2 regions of the Arcicella rosea genome follow, and region 2 is predicted to be linked to the other one. Evidence: riboswitches for the same ligand, from Rfam matches in the RefSeq annotation. Region 2 holds a riboswitch; the other holds the start of a gene.
What was found. A riboswitch is a leader RNA that binds a small molecule or an ion and turns the genes downstream of it on or off. The one in region 2 is predicted to bind cobalamin.
Positions count from the first base shown of each region.

Region 1: linked by a shared signal. The riboswitch ahead of ABID42_RS02190 (TonB-dependent receptor plug domain-containing protein) and the one ahead of metE (5-methyltetrahydropteroyltriglutamate--homocysteine S-methyltransferase) in region 2 are both predicted to bind cobalamin.

Region 1 covers NZ_JBEUMS010000001.1:482,392-492,848, forward strand. The annotation lists gene ABID42_RS02170 (beta-helix domain-containing protein) at 1-152, opposite strand, end outside; gene ABID42_RS02175 (TonB-dependent receptor) at 236-3,082, opposite strand; gene ABID42_RS02180 (PAS domain S-box protein) at 3,523-6,528, shown strand; gene ABID42_RS02185 (response regulator) at 6,515-6,904, shown strand; cobalamin riboswitch at 7,006-7,324, shown strand; gene ABID42_RS02190 (TonB-dependent receptor plug domain-containing protein) at 7,433-9,382, shown strand; gene ABID42_RS02195 (YncE family protein) at 9,614-10,457, shown strand, end outside.
Region 2 covers NZ_JBEUMS010000017.1:81,679-92,135, forward strand. The annotation lists gene metE (5-methyltetrahydropteroyltriglutamate--homocysteine S-methyltransferase) at 1-2,308, opposite strand, end outside; cobalamin riboswitch at 2,511-2,728, opposite strand; gene ABID42_RS19810 (SusC/RagA family TonB-linked outer membrane protein) at 3,108-6,167, shown strand; gene ABID42_RS19815 (RagB/SusD family nutrient uptake outer membrane protein) at 6,296-7,981, shown strand; gene ABID42_RS19820 (Crp/Fnr family transcriptional regulator) at 8,025-8,633, opposite strand; gene ABID42_RS19825 (NAD(P)/FAD-dependent oxidoreductase) at 8,706-9,956, opposite strand; gene ABID42_RS19830 (DUF885 family protein) at 9,976-10,457, opposite strand, start outside.

The DNA.
Region 1 (10,457 bases), on a different contig from region 2:
GCTTTTAACTGAACTGTTGCTCCTGGAATACCAGCTAAAGTTCCTGAAACTGAAATTGTTGGTAAAGGAACCACTTCTGCTGTGTCGTCCTTACAAGCTTGAAATACCGTTGCCATCGAGAGCAACAAAGCAATAATTCGAGTAGCTTTCATGTTTAAAAATCTCATTGATTTAATTATTAGATTAAGAAATAATGTGTTAAAAATTCAACTGAAAATATATTGATGGATGATTATTATTTTTTTCTTAATGTGTACACAAGTCCTAAAGAATATGTTCTGCCCGGAGAATAAGACTGAATAACTTGGTCAACATTGGTATCATAAGTATTGTCTTTGTTACCATCTTGGATGATCAAATTTCTTTGATTCAAGATGTCTGTAATACCACCTTTCAAAATAAGATTTCTGGCAATTTCTTTAGAGAAAGTAAAATCAATTACATTACGTGGCATTTCGTACCAATCTGGATAACCTGCAGCAAATGAGTTACCTACCGCATAAATACGTTTACCGATTACGTTGAACAATAAGCTGATTTGTGTATTCTTTTTAGCGTCGTTGTAATTGATACCTGCATTAACAATGTACGGAGACTGCCCTTGTAATGGACGATTATCCGACTGATTAGTAGCGGTTGAACCAATTTTTACACGACTGTAGATAAATGCGCCATTGAATACCAAATTAATTTTATTTAATAGGGCTGATGCTGTTAATTTATCTAATGACTTTTTTACTTCGATTTCAACTCCAGCACTGTAAGCGCTTTCAGCATTTCCAAAACTTAAATTAGCATTTGTTACGCCGTCAAAAATCACTTCAATTGGGTTTTTAAAGTTCTTGTAGAAGGCTGCTACTGATATTACTTCTGCTGGTGTTGGGTAGAATTCATAACGGAAATCATAATTATCAATTTCGGCATTGTTCAAACTTGGGTTACCAGTAATTACACGATTATTTACAAAATCATAAAAAGAGAATGGAGCAACTTCACGGAATTCTGGACGATTCAAGGTTTTACCATAAGCAATACGCAATAGAGCTTTTTCAGAGAAATTATACGTTAAATTTGCTGAAGGCAAAAGATTTGTTAAATCACGATTATAATTTACTGGCAAGTTTCTACTGATGTCATAGCTATTTAATTTTTGAACGTTCTTTTCTACACGTACACCAGCAATCAAGTTTAATTTCTTTGTGAAAGAGTAATTTCCAGAGAAATAACCCGCAATTTGATTATTACTTGCTGTGTATGAATCAGAAGCATTTGTTTGCTCATCAATTTTTACTCCATTGGTTGTATTAATATTTTGCAATGCGAAAATCTCATCAATAGGCAAGCTGCCAATATCAAATAATGAGCTATTTGAACGAACATAACCAAGGTTACGAGCATTAAATGTACGTTTCTTGTCTTCGTAAAAAACACCTGCTTTTACTTCTATTTCCTTATTATCTTCTGCCGTTTTTCCTTTTGATACCGTTAATTTTTGTACTAAATTGATTCCTCCTAGAATAGCATCTTCGTCGAGCATGATATTCGTTCTTCCCAAGTTAACCGTTTGCGCTGCTCCAAAAGGAACTAATAATGTTGGTGTTGCTCCTTCTGTTGAATATCTATAACGCTTATAATCAGGACGATCGCTGTTTGATTTATTGTAACCAACTACCCAGTCTAATTTTGTTTTATTATCATTGAAGTTGTGACGACCCAATACTTGACCTGTGTAAATTCCACGATATACTTGGTCTAGTGAACGAATATTCCAAGTTCCACCATTTTCTAAACCATTTCTATTCACATATTGAGCGTTGCTCATTTGGTTATAGAGGTTTTTAAATTCAAATGTGTGGTTTTCGTTCAATCTCAAAGCCCAGTTATGTAAAAAACCTGCACGAACTGAGTTGTTATATTGTAAATCTCTGAATTTAGTATCTTCATTAATGGTTTCTACGCTATTTTGGTCAATTGAATAACCAAAATCACTTCTTGCCATTTCAAAAGTTGTACGAGTATTACTGTAGTTAAAGGCTGTGATGTTCGCCAATTTCAAATCTTCTTTATCAATAAATTTATAAGCACCAGTAATTGAGAAACGTAAATCAGGAATAGCAGTAGAAGATTCTGGCGTCCAAGTATTTCTTAACATTTGTCCAGCTTGTGTTAAGGCTGCTTGGTTAGAAACAGCAATTTGTTTTAGCTCGCTTGTTGTTGGGAAATATTTAGGAAGGTCTGAAAAACCATTATTAAAACCTGTATAAGAGTATTTTCCAGTTTGCGGACGGAAAAATTCTTTTCCTGTAGTTCCATCACGGTAAGCTCCGCTTACATCAACTGTCAAATAATTTTCGTCTGGAATACTTTTCGTGAAGATTTTCACCACACCACCAGCAAATTCACCCGGTAATTCAGCGGCTGGAGATTTATATACTAAAATACGGTCGATTTGTCCTGAAGGAATAACATCGAATGAAAATGAACGAACATCCGATTCCATACTTGGTGTAAATACGTTATTTAACATTACTGTGTTATAACGTTCATTCAAACCACGAATGTTAATGAAACGGTCTCCGAAAATTGTTACACCCGGTACACGTTTTACTACTTCGGCAGCGGTACGGTCTAAAGTCTTACCAATTTGTGCGGCAGAAATACCACTTACAATTTGCTGAGCAGCTTTGATTTCTGAGATAACCGAAACTTCAGTATTAGTTAATTTCTTTGCTACAACTTTTACTTCATTTAAAGTAGTAGCTTGGTCTTCTTCGATAAAAGTGTTGATTTCTGTAACACTACCTTCAACAACTTTTACATTTTCAATGAATTTTACTTTATATCCAACAAATGATATTTTCAATTTATAATTACCAACTGGAATTTTATTGAATGAAAAGAAACCGTTGATATCAGCGGCTGCTCCTTTGTTGATTCCTTCAATAAAAACGGTTGCTCCAACTAAGTCTTCTTTACTTACTGCATCTTTAATTGTACCACGAATAGTTCCTTCTTGAGCGAAGGTGAATGAAAGAGAAGAAAATAAAATAATTAATGTGTAAAGTAATTTGCGCTTCATCATACTGGTTTGTTTTTTGATGGCACAAAATTAGGTCGGCTATATAACCGCAGTATTACGCTTGTGTTATGCTTAGTTTATGTTTATGTTACCCCAATGTTATGCGATTTAAGGTTTAGGGGTACTTCTCGCTAAAAACAACAATTCAATAAGGTCCTTTACTTTTTTATAATAATGTTTCTAGCCTTGTATTTTAAATACACACTTCCTGATTTATCTCCTTGTGCATCTAAATGTTTTTGATTAATTTCCTTTTATAAAAACTTCCTCAACGATTTTCTGCATTAAATTTGAACATTTGGTTCTTTTTTATAAAAAATCAGCCAAAGTCAATATCTATAAACAACATTCAAAAGGTTTTGCATTCAAAAAATATAAACTCGGTTAAATAAATCGAGCTATTGATTGCCTTAAAACATTTAGTAAATCCCCCGCCAAAATTAATGAGTAAGCCTAAACAAGAATTATATAGCCTTATCAAGAGTGACTTTTCAATATTTGATTTTATCCAAGAATCAGCATTGGATGGTTTTGGATATCTTGATATTGAAGATCCTTCAAACGAATGGATTAATCCTAAATTTTGGACTACTCTAGGTTTTTCGCCTAACGAAATTCCAGAAAACCATTATGTCTGGAGAACCCTGATTCATCTTGATGATGCTAAAAAATTCTTTGAGCATTACAAAAGTCCTAATAAACCTTACGACGAAATTCTTCGATTCAAACATCAAAACGGTTCAATGGTTTGGTTTCGCTGCCGTGCGATGCTTATCAGAAATAGCGATGGTGCTGCCATTAACGCTATCATTTCTTTTACAGACGTAACAGAATTAATGAGAAAAGATGAGTTTTTGGAGCGATGCAATGCCGCTGCAATGGTTGGTTATTGGGAAATTGACATGGAAACCCAAATACCATACTGGAGTAAAATCACTAAACTAATTCATGAAGTTCCTGACGACTACCAACCCAATTTATCAACCGCCATTCATTTTTTTGAAGAAGGAGAAAGCAGAGAGCAAATTACAAAAGCAGTAGAATTAGCCATTTCAACTGGTAAACACTATGATGTTGATTTAAAAATTGTTACCGCTAAAGGAAATCTCAAATGGGTTAGGGCAATCGGTCAAGCTGAATTTTATGAAGAAAAATGTGTTAGAATTTATGGTACTTTTCAGGATATTCATGCTCAGAAACTAGCGCAAGAAGAACTCATTAAAGAAAAGCAAAAGCTTCAAAGCGTTATAAAAGGTACTAATGCTGGTACTTGGGAATGGAATGTACAAACTGGCGAAACCTTTTTTAATGAGCGTTGGGCAGAAATAGTGGGTTATACTTTAGATGAATTAGCACCAATCAGTATAGATACTTGGTTGAAATTGGTACATCCTGATGATTTAAAAATATCTAATCAAAGAGTTCAAGCTTGTTTTTCAAAACAAACCGAATATTACCAATGCGAATGCCGAATGAAACACAAAGCAGGGCATTGGGTTTGGATTATTGCCAGAGGAAAAGTGGTAAGCTGGACAAACGAAGGAAAACCTTTGATGATGTACGGAACACATTCTGACATTAGCGAACAAAAGAAAAAAATTGAACGTAATACTGTATTTATTGAACATACTCCTACCGCTATTGCAATGTTTGATACTGATGTAAAGTATTTGGCTATATCAGAAAAATGGCGAACGGATTATCATTTAGAAGGTATTGATTTAATCGGAAAATCACACTACGAGATTTTTCCAGAAATAGGCGATGAATGGAAAAAAATACACCAAGAATGTTTACAAGGAAAATCTATCAAACGAGATGAAGATAAATTTGTTAGAAAAGATGGTTCTGTACAATGGTTGAAATGGGAAGTGAAACCTTGGTACACTGAAGATAATGACAAAATTGGTGGCATTATTATGTACACAGACGACATTACCGAACGTAAAAAAATTGAACAAAGTCTTCTGGAAAACCATACTTTATTAGAAACCATTCTTGAGAGTATTGATATTGGTATTGTAGCTTGCGACCAGCACGGTAACCTTACTTTGTTTAACAATACCACTAAACAATGGCATGGCTTACCTATCGCTAATATTCCTCCGGAAGAATTTCCTAATTATTATGGGCTTTATCGTTTAGATGGTACAACAAAACTAAGTACTGAAGAAATACCGCTGATTCGGACTTTACAAGCAGGAAATATTCATAATGTTGAGATAATTATTGCTCCTAACGATGGCCCAAGTCATATTGTATCTATTTCGGGTGCTCAACTCAAAGGACCTAATGGTGAATTATTCGGTGCTGTTGTAGCGATGCACGATATTACTGAAAGAAAAAAAGCGCTAGAAAAACTTCAGATTAGTGAAGAAGCTTTTAGAGGTAATTTCGAAAATGCGGCAATTGGTATGGCTTTGCTTGATATTGACGGAAAATGGCTAAAAATTAATCAAACGCTTTGTCAAATTATTGGATATTCTGAAGAAGAACTCTATCAACTTACTTTCCAAGAAATTACTCATCCAGATGATTTAAAAGCTGACCTTGACTTAGTTCAAGAATTGATTGATGGAAAAAGGTCACATTATCAGATGGAAAAACGATACATCCATAAAAAAGGACATATCGTTCAAATCATTTTGGCAGCATCTTTAGTAAGAAATCAGTCTAATCAGCCTTTATATTTTATCTCACAAATTATTGATATTACTCAGCAAAAAAATGCGGAGCAAGAGATAAAAGCACTTTTAGATGTTACAAAAGACCAAAATGAAAGACTAAAAAACTTTGCTCATATTGTTTCACATAATTTGAGGTCTCACTCTGGAAATATCTCAATGATGATGGATATACTTCTTGAGGAAAATCCTGAATTATCCGAAAATGAATACTTAAATTTATTAAAATCTGCTTCCAAAAATCTTGGCGAAACCATTGCTCATTTGAATGAAGTAGTATTGATGAATACAGCCGTTATTGATAATTTAAAAGGAGTAAGTTTGTATAACGCAATCCAAAATGCCATTCAAAATGTATCGGCTCTTGCCCGTGAATCAAAAGTGGCGATTGAAAACAATATTAATACAGATGAAAAAGTACTAGCCATTCCCGCCTATTTAGATAGTATTATGCTTAACTTTCTGACAAATGCTATCAAGTACTCTTCAGATGAAAGAGATAGCTACATCAAACTATCAACTATTATAGAAAAAGATTACCTTATTCTGAAAATAGAAGACAACGGTTTGGGCATAGATTTAAAACGACATGGCGCCAAACTTTTTGGTTTGTACAAAACATTTCATTACCATAAAGATGCCAGAGGTGTTGGTTTATTCATTACCAAAAATCAAATTGAGGCAATGGGTGGAAAAGTAGAAGTAAGTAGTGAAGTAGATAAAGGAACAACATTCAGCATATATCTTAAATATGAAAAAAATTGACATTGCTTGCATCATCGACGATGACCCTATCTTTGTTTTCGGCACTAAAAGACTGATGCAATTAGCCAATTTTTGTAATGGCTTTTTGGTTTTTAAAAATGGTAAAGAAGCTTATGATAACCTTAAAACAAGTATCATAGCTGGTGAAAAACTACCAGATTTGATTTTGCTCGACCTGAATATGCCTATTTGGGACGGATGGCAATTTTTAGATGAATTTATCCAAATTCCTATTGAAAATGCTGTGACGATTTTTATCGTCACCAGCTCTATCGACCCTGAGGATATTAAAAGAGCAAAATCTTATGAAATTGTAAGTAATTATTTGGTTAAGCCAATTAAAATGGATGACCTCAAAAAATTAATGGAAGAGTAAACGTTCCTAATTACTTGATTTATAAGCCAATAATCACAACAAAAAAGCCTATAAATCAAGCTTTTAAAATTCTTTCTTCAAAATAACATAAAATTTCTGCTACCTTTGCATCAGTTTATGGTGCATTAGGCTTGTATCAATACAAGTTTAAAGCTTAATAGGGAATCAGGTTGAATGCCTGTACTGTCCCCGCAACTGTAAGTTTCAATACCATCATTACCATTCTTCAATAGCCACTGGTTTAGTGGTGATTGAGTGAATAAATGATTGAGTGAATGAAGAAATTCAAAAATAATCCTAAAATTTAATTGGCTTATTAATCACTAAATCACAAATTCACAAATTCACCAAATATTATTCTGGGAAGGTTTGGGTACATGAGAAACAAGTCAGGAGACCTGCCATTAAATCATTCTTGATTGCTTGCTTACGGAGGATAAGCATCATTGAGCGTTCGATTTTTCTTTCAATTTTCTTGGTCAATATTTTCGGTTTCATTCCGCAGGTCAAGGCTTAACTATCAACGTTATGTCTGCTGTTTTTACGTATTGCTTACGTTTTCAGCCAATACTTTTAGTCATGGGTATTTTTATATCCTTGCGAAGCCATGCCCAAGAAATTGCCAACAAACAAATCGACGAAGTAAAAGTAACAGGTTTTGCTACTGAACATTTTATGGCAGGCTTGAAAGTACAAAAAATAGATTCTGCTACTTTAGCTCGTTTTCAATTTCAAACTTTAGCCGATTTTCTACAATATCAATCTCCCATCGCTTTTAAAAGTTATGGAACTGGTCAGTTAACAAGTATTTCTTTCAGAGGAACTTCTGCCATGCACACGGCAGTGATGTGGAATGGATTGAACATTAATAATCCAATGGCGGGACAAACCGATTTTTCAACTGTTCCATTGTTAGGTTTCGACCAAATGGCGATTCAATATGGTTCTTCGGCTTCCTGCGTGGGTTCTGATGCAGTGGGTGGAAGTATTTTACTCAATTCTGTTCCACAATGGAAAAGACAAGGAATGAACTTCACGCTTGGCGGACAGTACGGAAGTTTTGATAATTATAATCTACAAACAGGTTTACGTTTTGTAAAGTCTTACAAAAACGGTTTACAATTTTCTGGCAAAACTTTACTTTACGGAAGTAAATACAATAATCATTTTTCAGCCACAGAAAGAACTGATAGCAAAGGAAGAACTTACCCGATTGAACCTACTGAAACTGCCCAAAAAGGTTTTATTCAAGATTTGTACTTGAAACAAAAAAATAACAATGTACTTTCTTTGAATATTTGGCTGACTGACAATAAGTTGAGTATTCAGCCAGATGTAATTGCCTCCAGAGAAATTACACAAACAAAAGCGTACCGTTTTCTTTCTTCCTATCAGTTCGGAAATACAAATGTAAAAGCGGCTTTTGTCAGAGACATTATTGATTATGGAACGGGCGATTTTGCTAATCCAAGTCATTCCGAAACCGACCGCTACATTAGTCGTGCAGAACACGAATTTTCTTTTAAATCCTTTGATGGTTTTGGCAATACTTCTATCAGAATCGGTGGAGAATTTGTGCATTATGTAGCAAAAGTTGATGGCTATGGCGGTGGTGCAATTACTGAAAACCGTCAGGATATTTTTGCTTTAATCAGACAGCAACTTGCAGAAAAATTAATTATTTCGCTGAATCTTCGTCAGGCTTTTTCAAGCCGTTATAAAGCTCCTTTTACGCCTTCATTGGGTATTGAATATGCAGTATTTTCAACGAAAAAGCATGAAATTAAAGCTACAGCCAATGTTGCCAAAAGTTACCGTTTACCTACTTTGAACGAACGCTATTGGAAAGTTATGGGTAATCCAGACATTCGTCCAGAAAGTGGTTTCAACAAAGAAATGGGAATCAATTGGAAACAGGTTCTTTCTGAAAATATAAATACTTCTTTGGATATTAATCTTTATCATAATTTGGTTAACGACTGGACTTACTGGAATCCAGACAAAGGGTATCGGGTAGAAAATCTCCAACAAGTATTGGCAAAAGGTTTTGAAGTTTCGGGAAATATCAAATATACAAAGGCCGATAAAATAGCTGGTTTTACGGGTACTTATGCTCTTACGAACACTTCTCAACAAAAAGTTTATGCGGCTTATACAGAAGATTTTATCGGCAAACAAATGATTTACGTACCACGTCATTCGATTTCGGGTACAGCATATATTGGCAAAGGAAATTGGAATTTAAATATTCAAGGATTGTATAATTCTGAACGCTTTATCACTTTCGACCATTCTGGACGACCTTTTCCATCTTACTTTATTTTGAATTCAACCATTTCGGGTAAAATCCAATTGGGCGAAATTCAATCAAACCTAATTTTTCAAATAAATAACTTGACGGATACGGTGTATCCGAGTGTAAAAAAGAATGCCATGCCGGGAAGAGGTTTCTCTTTGGGATGGATTATGAGTATTTAGATTTTGGATTTGTGGTTTCGGATTTCAGCTTTCGGTCATCGGATTTCGGATTTGGGCTTTCGGTCTTCTGAATTCAGCTTTTGGAATTTGAATTTTGGATATGGTTTTCGGGTTTCAAGTTCATCTTTTTTCATTTTCAATAACTAAAAAATCTGAAATCCGAAATCCGACGACCGAAATCCCACATCCAAAAACCCAAATCGTTTTCATATTTTAATCAATAATAAAACAATGCAATTTAATTCTATTATCGTTCGCTCATTGGTAGCAACTTCTTTATTCTTGTCGTTAAACGCTTGTAATTCAGAAACAGAAGTAGTAGTACCTGCTCAACCTTATGATGCTGGTGTGTTTGTAGTTAACATAGGTAATTTCACTGACAATAACGGGTCAATTTCTTTGTACAATCCAACAACCAAAACAATTTCTAATGATGTTTTTCAAAAAGAAAATACTCGTTCTTTGTCTGGTTTAGTTATGGGCTATGCGGAGGTTGCTGACAAAGGGATAATCTTGGTAGATAACTCTACCAATGGTAACGATGCTATTGAAATCGTATCAGCAAGTACTTTTAAATCAGTAGCAACAATTAAAGATGTTGAAAACCCTCGAAGTGTAATAAAAGCAGGTACTAATAAGGCTTATGTAGTTTGTTGGGACACATTCAATCCTGATTATAGTTATAAATTAGGCTATATAGCTGTAATTGACCTTACCACTAATAAAATCACTAAAAAAATACCTGTTCAAAATGGTGCTGAAGGCATAGTAATAGTAGGTAATGAAGCATTTATTGGAAACACTTCATTTTCAGGTATTAATTCGATTTCAGTTGTAGACATAACTAAAGACGAAGTATCTGGAAATATTCCTGTACAAGGTGCAGCTGCTAGTTTTGTAGTGGATGCTAATAACAAAGTTTGGTGTACAGTTGGAAGTGAAATCCTTCGTATCAATCCTACTTCTAAAATTGTTGAAGCTCGCCTTAAGGTTAGTTCAAAGCCATCTTCAAGTCCAAATAATTTGACATTAAATGCTAACAAGACAGTTATCTTCTTTGATTATTCATATGAAG
Region 2 (10,457 bases):
TTTCTCTTAAAAGCGTAGTCGCTTTAATCATATTTTTCAAAGCCAATTCTGTTTCTGCCCAACGGCGAGTTTTCAAGCCACAATCTGGATTTACCCATAAATTTCTGGCTGGAATATTCACCAAAGCTTTCTCTAACAGTGCCAACATTTCTTCTGTTTCGGGTACTCGTGGCGAGTGAATGTCATATACGCCTGGTCCGATTTCATTTGGATATTTAAAGTCAACAAAAGCATCCAACAATTCCATTTGAGAGCGTGAAGTTTCAATCGTAATCACGTCGGCATCCATGTCGGCAATGTGTTTGATGATGTCATTAAATTCAGAATAACACATGTGCGTATGAATTTGCGTTTCGTCTTTCACGCCAGATGCACTTAAACGGAAGGCTTCAACTGCCCATTGCAAGTAATATTCCCAATCGGCACGGCGTAAAGGCAAACCTTCACGAATAGCAGGTTCGTCAATTTGAATCACTTTGATACCCGCTTTTTCTAAATCTAATACTTCATCACGAATCGCCATTGCAATTTGGAAAGCCGTGGTTTTGCGAGCTTGGTCGTCTCTTACAAATGACCATTGTAAAATCGTAATTGGTCCAGTAAGCATTCCTTTCATCAGTTTTTGCGTTTTCGATTGTGCAAATTCCGACCAACGAACCGTCATCGCCACAGGGCGTTCAACGTCACCATAAATAATTGGTGGTTTCACACAGCGACTACCATAACTTTGTACCCAACCATTCTGAGAAAATACATATCCAGATAATTGTTCGCCGAAATATTCTACCATGTCATTGCGCTCAAATTCGCCATGCACCAATACATCCAAGCCAATTTCTTCTTGCCAATGGATAGATTTTTCAATTTCTATCGCAATTTGGGCATCGTATTCTTCCTGTGAAATTACTCCTTTTTTAAGGTTCGCTCTCAATACACGTACATCATCGGTTTGCGGAAACGAACCAATGGTTGTAGTTGGGAAAAGTGGAAGTTTTAAGGTGTCCAACTGTAAAGCCTGACGAACACTAAACGGACTTGGGCGATGTGAATCTTGTTCCGTCAAAGCGGCTACTCTTGCTTTTACTTGTGGTTTATGAATCAGCTTTGAATCTTTTCTACTTTGAATCGCCTGCTGATTTTCAGTAAATTGTTGAGCAAATAATGAAGCAGATGCTGGTTCAGAAAGTTTTCTTAGCACATTTATTTCATTCAACTTTTGCTTGGCAAAAGCCATCCAATTTTTGATTTCTGGTGTAAGTACTTGTTCATTTTGTTCTAAATCCAAATCGCAAGGAGAGTGTAATAATGAACAGGAAGGTGCAATCATTACTCTTTCTTGTCCTAAAGTATCAATTGCTTTTTGGATGAATTTCAAGGATTTAGCATAGTCATTCTTCCAAATATTTCTACCATCGACAACACCAAGCGATAAGATTTTTTCAGTTTGGGCAAAATCTGTTTGCTCAAAAATATCATCCAATTGCGAAGGACAACGTACCAAATCAAGGTGTAAAGCATCAATGTCTAAAGTAGTGGCTACATAAATATTTTCGCCTGTACATTCAAAATAAGTAGCGACCAAAATATTTAAGTTTGGTACTGCCTTTTTGATTTTTTGATAAGCTTGTTGGAAAGCAATTTGCTCGTTTTCTGTCAAATCCAAGGTCAAACAAGGTTCATCTAATTGCATCCATTTTGCTCCACGAATCGCCAATTCTTGTAAAATGTCTATATAAATCGGCAATAATTTTTCTAATAAATCAATGCGATGAAAACCAGCTTCCTTTTCTTTTCCCAATAAAAGAAATGAAACTGGACCAATCAAAACAGGTTTTGTCACAATTCCTATTTGTTTGGCATCTTCAAAGTCAATAATAATTTTATCAGAATATCTTTTAAAGTGTTGATTTTTAGTGAATTCAGGAACGATGTAATGGTAGTTCGTATCAAACCATTTGGTCATTTCCATCGCTTTGATATCGAGTCCGTCACGTTGTACGCCCCTTGCCATTGCAAAGTAAATGTCTAATTCACGGTTGGTTTGTCCGTCCACCAAAGCATGATAACGTTCTGGAATTGCTCCGACCAACATGGCAGTGTCCAAAATATGGTCATAAAGTGAAAAATCATTCGAAGGAATCAAATCAATGCCAGCATCTTGTTGAAGCTGCCAGTTTTGTCTTTTGATTTGGCGACCAATCCAAAGTAATTCATCTTTCGTGCTTTTACCAGCCCAAAATTGCTCAGAAGCACGTTTTAATTCTCTTTTGCTACCGATACGTGGGTAACCCAAATTGTGTGTAAACATAGTAATTGTTGTTTTAAGGTTCGTCATCATCGGGTTTCGATGATTTTTTGGTGTGTTTTTGCGATACACCGAATGAAACTTGAAAACACCACACCGCCATGCGTAAAGCATAAGCACACGCTGGTTCACTGCTGAAACAGTTAATATTCGACAAGTATTTGTAAAAAATCAATGCGTGAACTAAGCCCTAATCGTGAGGGAATAGTCATTGAGAAGGTAGGCAAGTCTCCTGACTTATAACATTTTCTTCGCCCTTCTCATTCTTAGAAAAGAACAATGGACAAAACGGAAGAAAATTCGTTTCTGAACGAAACCGTTACTTACAGTAGCACGTCTGTTCGTGATTTACACACGATTCCTTTTTAATTTCTAGCAAAAAGCAATTCACTTTTTCTTAAAACCAACCTTCTGATTGACGGGTGTTTACTGTTACGAAGCAAAGGTATTAATGAACAATTGATTGTAGATATATTAACCTTAAATATTTTAAAATATAGATGTTTTAACTATTTAATATATTTATTTAGGATAATTAAATAAATATATTTGAATATAAATGATAATTTATCTTTTTGTATTATTAAATAATAAGCATTGTTTTTCAAAAATGAATCCAATGATAAATTAAGGCTATGTTATGAAAAAATCATGTTTTGATAACACAGGCTTTACTTTCCGGAAATCTTACATGAATAACTTGCGCCCTCAATTAAAAACCTAATCCTTATTTTTCTTTTTTGTTTGCAATTTAATTATATTGTGATAAAATAAGAATATTCCAATTTACAACACAACAACAATGAACAAAAAACCTTTTTTTAAGACTCAATCGAAGCTTATCCTTGGAGTCTTAGTTGGGGCAACAGTTGGCGTTTCTGCTAATCCAACTTTTGCCAGTAATGTTACTCTTCTCTCAACAAATAAAACAAATGCTTATGAACAAACAGTACTTAATAAAGCAGTAAAAGAAATTACTGTAAAAGGAAGAGTAATTGATGCGAAAACCAAAGAGCCATTGGCGGGTTGTAACATTCTAGTAAAAGATAGCAAACGTGGTATAAATGCCGATGCCAACGGAAATTTTAGTATTACGGCAGATGAAAAAGCGACTTTGGTATTTTCATTCATTGGTTATGAAAAACAAGAAATTGCGATTGCAGGAAAAAGTACGATAGAAGTAGCGCTTGTATCAAGTGCTTCAGACTTAGAGCAAGTAGTAGTAGTTGGTTACGGAAGTTCAACGAAAAAAGATATTACAGGTTCGGTAAAATCATTGAAACCTGCGGAATTCAACCAAGGGATTATCAACTCGCCAGAACAACTTTTACAAGGTAAAGTATCGGGTGTAAATGTTACTTCAGCAAGTGGAGAACCAGGTGGTGTTCAGAATATTAGCGTACGTGGACCAGGCGGAGTAAGAACAGGAAGTACGCCACTTTTTGTAGTAGATGGTTTGGCTTTAGATAATTCAAGTAGCGGTGGAGCAACGAATCCGCTGAACTTTTTGAATCCACAAGATATTGAATCAATTGATGTATTGAAAGATGCTTCGGCAACAGCAATTTATGGTTCAAGAGGAGCTAACGGGGTTATTTTAATCACGACTAAAAAAGGGAAAACAGGTTTTTCTTCTTTCAATTATTCTACAAGTTATGGTTTCTCAACAATGGCGAGAGCTCTGCCTATTTTCTCGGCTGATGAATACCGTAAACAAGTACCAGCATTAGGAGGCGTTTTGGAAGATTTGAAGGCTTCAACCGATTGGCAGAAAGAAATTTCAAGAACAGCACTTACTAAAAACCATAATATTTCATTAGGTGGTGGTGCTGAAAAATTGACCTATTATGCTTCTTTCGGAATTCAAAACCAAGAAGGTATTCTGAAAAATAACCAATTAGACCGTTACACGGGTCGTATTAACGTAACCCAAAAATTATTGGAAGACCGTGTGACTGTCGATGTGAATTTGAATGCAACGAATACGTATAATGAACGACCGCCAATTACAGGGATTATCGGAGCAGCGATTTCTACAAACCCTACTTATCCTGCTTATGACGATAAAGGACAACCGTACTCGTATGTAAATGGTGTAAATCCATTGACGACGATGAAATTGGAAAAAGATGCTACTTCTATTACTCGTATCATCGGAAACATTTCTCCTTCTATCAAAATCATTGATGGTTTAGTCTATAAATTGAATTTCGGGATTGATAATTCAAGCTCTACTCGTGATTTACAATCGTTGGCAAATGCAGTGCCTTTGCAAGATGGTCGTTTAGAAACAATCAATATTACAAATACTAACCGCTTGATTGAAAACTATTTGACTTATACAAAAGCAATCAAAGAACATAGTTTTTCTGCTTTAGTGGGACATTCGTATCAGAAATTCATGTTCCGTGGACGTTCATACAGTATCAATAAATTCCCGATTTCTGATATTGAACCAATTTATAATCCTGGTTTAGGACAAGAACTTACTTTGGCAAACAATAAGCCAACAGGCTATGCTACAAACGATGAATTACAATCGTTTTTCTCAAGAGTAAATTATCAGTTCAATGACAAGTATTTATTAACAGCAACTTTAAGAGTTGATGGTTCTTCAAAGTTTGGAGCAAACAATAAATATGGCGTTTTCCCTTCTTTCTCGGCAGGTTGGAGAATCTCTGAAGAAGAATTCTTGAAAGGGTCTGCTTTGAGTAATTTGAAAGTAAGAGCAGGTTGGGGACGTACTGGTAACCAAGAAATTCCTTCAAAAATCACACAAGCAAGATTTACTTCTGTTGTTTCAGCAGGAACTTCTTATCCATTATCTGAAACTGGTGCATTTCCAGCAGGTACTTCTTATACAAGATTGGCAAACCCGAATATTCAGTGGGAACAATCAACACAAACAGATTTAGGGATTGACTTTGGTTTCTTGAATGGCGCTTTAACAGGTACAATTGATGTCTTCAATAAAGTATCTGGCGATATTTTATTAGAAGTAATTCCAGCCGATCCAGTGCAGCCAGCAGGTACTTTCTGGACAAATGTAAAAGATATGACGATTACCAACAAAGGTTTAGAATTAGAACTAAACTATCGTCATACTGCTACAGAAGGCTTTACTTATGAATTAGGTGGAAACGTTACTTTTATTGATAATGTTGTTAAAAATTCTCCTTACTCAGTAATTCCTTCAGGTTCTGCTTCAGGTTCTGGTTTGACTTCAGCAACAATCAACGGTTATGTAAGCGGTCAGCCAATTGGAACTTTCTTCTTGAAAGAATTCACAGGATTTGACGACAAAGGAATCAGTACTTTCCGTGATGTAGATGGCGATGGAATTGTAACGGACAAAGACCGTATCGCTGCAGGAAGTGCTTTACCAACGAAACAATTTAACTTCTTTGGTCGTGCAAACTATAAAGGATTTGATTTGTCAATCAATTTCAACGGAGTTTCGGGTAACAAAATTTATGACAATACCGCCAACGCAAACTTCTATAAATTAAGATTATCAAAAGGTATCAATACAACGGCAGAAGCCATTGCTTCAACAAACGAATCAGTGAATAACTCCGCTCCAGTATCGACAAGATATTTGAAAGATGGCGCTTTCTTACGTTTGAATAACTTGACTTTAGGTTATAATGTAAATACTAAAGCTTTAGGAATCAGCAAATGGGTTTCTACTTTGAGACTTTCTGTAACAGGACAAAACCTTGCTGTATTTACAAAATACGATGGTTTTGATCCGGAAGTAAATACGGATAGAACAGTTAACGGTATTACTTCTTACGGAATTGATTACCTAAGTTATCCAAAAGCTAGGTCTGTCATTTTTGGCTTAAATATTTCATTTTAATTGACAGTACTGTTATCTGAAAGCAGTTAACCGTTATCTGTTCAATCTTTGGTTGATGCGATGATTGAGAAAAAATCATTTTCAAATCTTCAAATTACCAAATTTTCAAATTACAAATCATCGAAATCATGAAAAAGAAAATATATGTTTTATTCGCTCTAATGGGCATATTATCCATTGAAAGTTGTACCAATCTTGAAGAAGTAGTATTGGATGAATCTTTCATTTCAAACCTTTCTGAAAAACAAGCTGCCGACGGAATTATGGCGCCTGTTTATGCAAGGCTTCCAGATATTTTTTTACATACCAATTACTTTGCTATTCAGGAAATCTCTACGGATGAAGCAATTTTACCTTACCGTGGCGGAACCGACTGGGGCGATAATGGTATTTACTTGGCTTTGCACGCACATACACAAACAAGTACTGACCCGAATTTAAGAAATACTTGGAATTTTATTTTGCAAGGAATGTCAAGAGCTATCACGGCTATCAATACTTTGCCAAATTCTAAAGACCCAATAGCTAAAACCTATTTAGCAGAAGCAAGAGGGATGAGAGCCTATTATTCGATGTTGACTTTAGACCTTTTCGGTTTAGTTTTCGTGAAAAATGACATCGGTGAAAACTCAACTATTTTGAGAGGCGACAAAGCCGTTGAATACATCAAAAGTGAATTATTGGCTGTTGAACCAAATTTAGAAACCAATGTTGGTCCTGGAAGATTAACAAAAGGAGCTGTTTGGGGATTATTAGCAAGATTATATTTAAATGCTGGTGTATATCGTGACCCTTACGCAACTGCTGTTACTTTCAAAAATGAAGATTTAGACAAAGTAATTGAATATACTGATAAAATTATTGCTTCTGGTCAATACCAATTAGCGAGAGATTATTTCTCTATTTTCAATTCGGATAATCATACTAACAAAGAATTAGTTTTTGCGGTAGATCAACGTGCTGAATTGAATGGACATAACCGTTTGGCGTACTTCTCGCTTTCGGGTGATCAGTTTCCATTGCCAGCGTATCCAAATGCAAACGGTACAGATGGTCCAGCGATTACTTCTGATTTCTACCGTACTTGGGTAAATGCTTATGGTTCACAAGACCCGAAAGTTGACCCAAGATTTTACAGAGAGAACCTTTCTATTTATTCAAATCCTGCGGATTCATGTGTGGCTGCTGAAAACTTTAATATCAACCGTGGTATTTTAAGAGGACAACAATATGGATTGATTCGTAGAAATGGTGTTTTCTTGAAATGTGCTGATGGAAAAATGAAAGTGGGTAAATTGGTTTATGATACAAGAAACAAACCAACATTAGCCGTTGACTTTACAGAACAAATTGATTTTACAGTAGCAGGAAGTAATTATAATACTGGTTACAGAGTAGAAAAATATGAATTCAGTAAAAAATCGGTAAGTGGTAGAAACTTTGGTGAAGCTGACATCGTAATCTTGCGTTTGGCAGATGTTTACTTGATGAGAGCCGAAGCAAAATTGCGTAGAAGTAATGATGTTGCGAGTGCTTTAGCAGATGTAAATACTGTAAGAGCTGCAAGAACTTACAGCGCACCAGCACCAGCTTTGACGACTATGTCTTTAGATTTATTGTATCGTGAAAGAGGATTTGAATTTTATTGGGAAATGCTTCGTCGTACAGACATGATTCGTTTTGGAAAATTCGAAGATAAATGGACGGAAAAATCAAATACTGATAAAAACAAAAGAATCTTCCCAATTCCACAAACAGCGATTGACGGAGCTTCTAATATTCCAGGATATTTAGTTCAGAATGCTGGATATTAATTAATAAAAAGCGGTTGAGAAATGTTTCTCAACCGCTTTTTAATTATTTCTCTTTCGCCATTTTAGCTCTTACTTTACTGAGGAATTCTGCTGAAATACCAAGGTATGAAGCAATGTAATGTTGTGCGACTCTTTGCGGAATTTTTGGATATTTTTTCAAAAAATCAGCGTATCGTTCATGGGCAGTCTGAGCGATAGAATTAATCAACCTACTTTGTGTTGCCGATAAATTTTTCTGAACAAGTAACCTAAATTGTCTTTCAAATTTGGGCGCTTTGGCTAATAAAGCTTCTTTTTTTTCAGGCGTTAACACAAAAATCTCACAGTCTTCTAAAGCCTCAATAAATAAATTAGAAGGTTTTTGTTCGTGGAAACTGGCAATGTCACTTACCCACCAATCTTCAATGGCAAATTGTAAGACTACTTCAAAGCCATTTTTATCGATATAATACTTTCGCATACAACCTTTGATGACGAATGCTTCGAAATTACAAATTTCACCTTCTTGTAATAAAAAGGTCTTTTTCTTGATGGTTTTGTATTGAAGATGTTCGTTAAAAATGCGTAGTTCTTCTTCCGAAAAAGCTACATTTTTACAAACATTTTTATTGATTTGGTCGAAATAAGTACTTAAAGGAGCGTTTGTATTCATTGTAAGATAACAACTTTTAAGTTGCTGAAAGATTTAGGTTCTCCTCAAAAATACAAATAATTTCCAATTATCTTAACCAAAACGTTCTACATCAAAAGCCTTTATGTCGATACTTGTCGGCTGTTCGTTCACCAATTCAGCTACTAATTTACCTGTTGCAGGACCAAGACTTAAGCCCATCATCGAGTGTCCAGTGGCAATCACAACGTTTTTATGTTGCTTCGTTTTGCCAATATAAGGTAAGCCATCGGCAGAGCATGGACGATAACCGTACCAAATTTTATCATTACTTGGTTGCTGAATATCAAACTCAGGGAAAAAGTCTTTCACCGATTTTAAAATGCCTTCTACTCGGTGATATTGTGGTGGCGTTTTGGTAGAAACCACTTCCATCGTACCGCCAAAGCGAATTTTATTGCCATCCATTGGCGTTACGGCTACTCTTCCTTCCGCCAAAATAATAGGATGATTGACTTGATAAGGCGAATCCTCTAAAGTAACAGAATATCCTCTTCCCGGCATTAGAGGTAAATTTACCGCCACCATTTCTGCCAATTCTCTACTCCATGAACCCGTAGCAATCACAAAATCATCGGCTTCATAAGCTTGTTTTGGCGTAATTACTTTCGTGATTTTTCCATTACTTTTTTCAAAACGAATTACTTCCTCATTGGCTTTCAGTATAACAGCTTTGCTTGCGAGGTCTTTCAATAATACTCGCATCAATTTGTCTGGATAAAGATGTGCGTCACATTTAAAGAATAAAGCACCCAGTCCGTTAATTTTTGTTTGAGGCTCTAAGGCTTGCAGTTCATCATAATTCAATAAAGTAACGTCTAACCCTAATTCTTGAGCCTTTTCTACAGTATGATGTGCATGTGCTTGTACGGCTTCCGTCTGAAATACTTCTAGCATTCCTTTGTGTTCGTAGGCGAAATCGAAATGTGGTAAACAAGCCCATTCAGCAAATTCATGCTGACTGAGTAGTGAAATATCTCTTAATGGAATGGCTGAATTGGCTACATTTTTTTCGGTAGCACTTTTCATGAATTTTAAACCCCAATCAAATAAAGCAGGATTCAAAGACGGTTTTACATAAAATGGACTTTTAGGATTTAACATCCATTTCAAACCTTGCCAAATAATGCCCGGTGCTGCCAAAGGAATAAAGTGACTCGGACAAACATAGCCCGCATTTCCGTAGGAACAGTTATCCGAAAAATCGCCTTTGTCGATTACTGTTACCTGATTACCAGCTTTTTGTAAATAATATGCGGTACTTAGTCCAATAATTCCACCACCTATAACTACTACACTTTTCATATCTTGAATAATTTATTGCTTATTTGAATTTGTAAAAACGCCAATTTGTTTTGAAGTCTTTTTCTAAAGATTGCTTCGTCAGAATGGCTCTAATCATCTCAATCGGTAAAGAGTTTTCTTGCATCACACCATCATGAAATTGTTTGTAGGACATTTTTCCAGTATCCACCAATTCATTTTTTAATGCCCTAAATTGTAACCCGCCAATCATGTATGCAATTTGATAAAGTGGGTCATAACCGCCCACAAACGAACGCCTTACTTCGCCTTCGGCATTGGCTTTTTCATGCCCAACTCGGTCGATTAAGAAATCTATACATTGCTGTGGTGTCCAGTTTTTTGTATGATAATTGAGTGAGAAAATAATTCTAGCACAACGGTGCATACGCCAAAAAAGCATTCCAATTTTATCTTCTGGCGATTTTGGGAAATTCATATCATACAATAACAATTCCCAATACAGTGCCCAACCTTCCATCCAAAATGGCGTATCGAACTGAC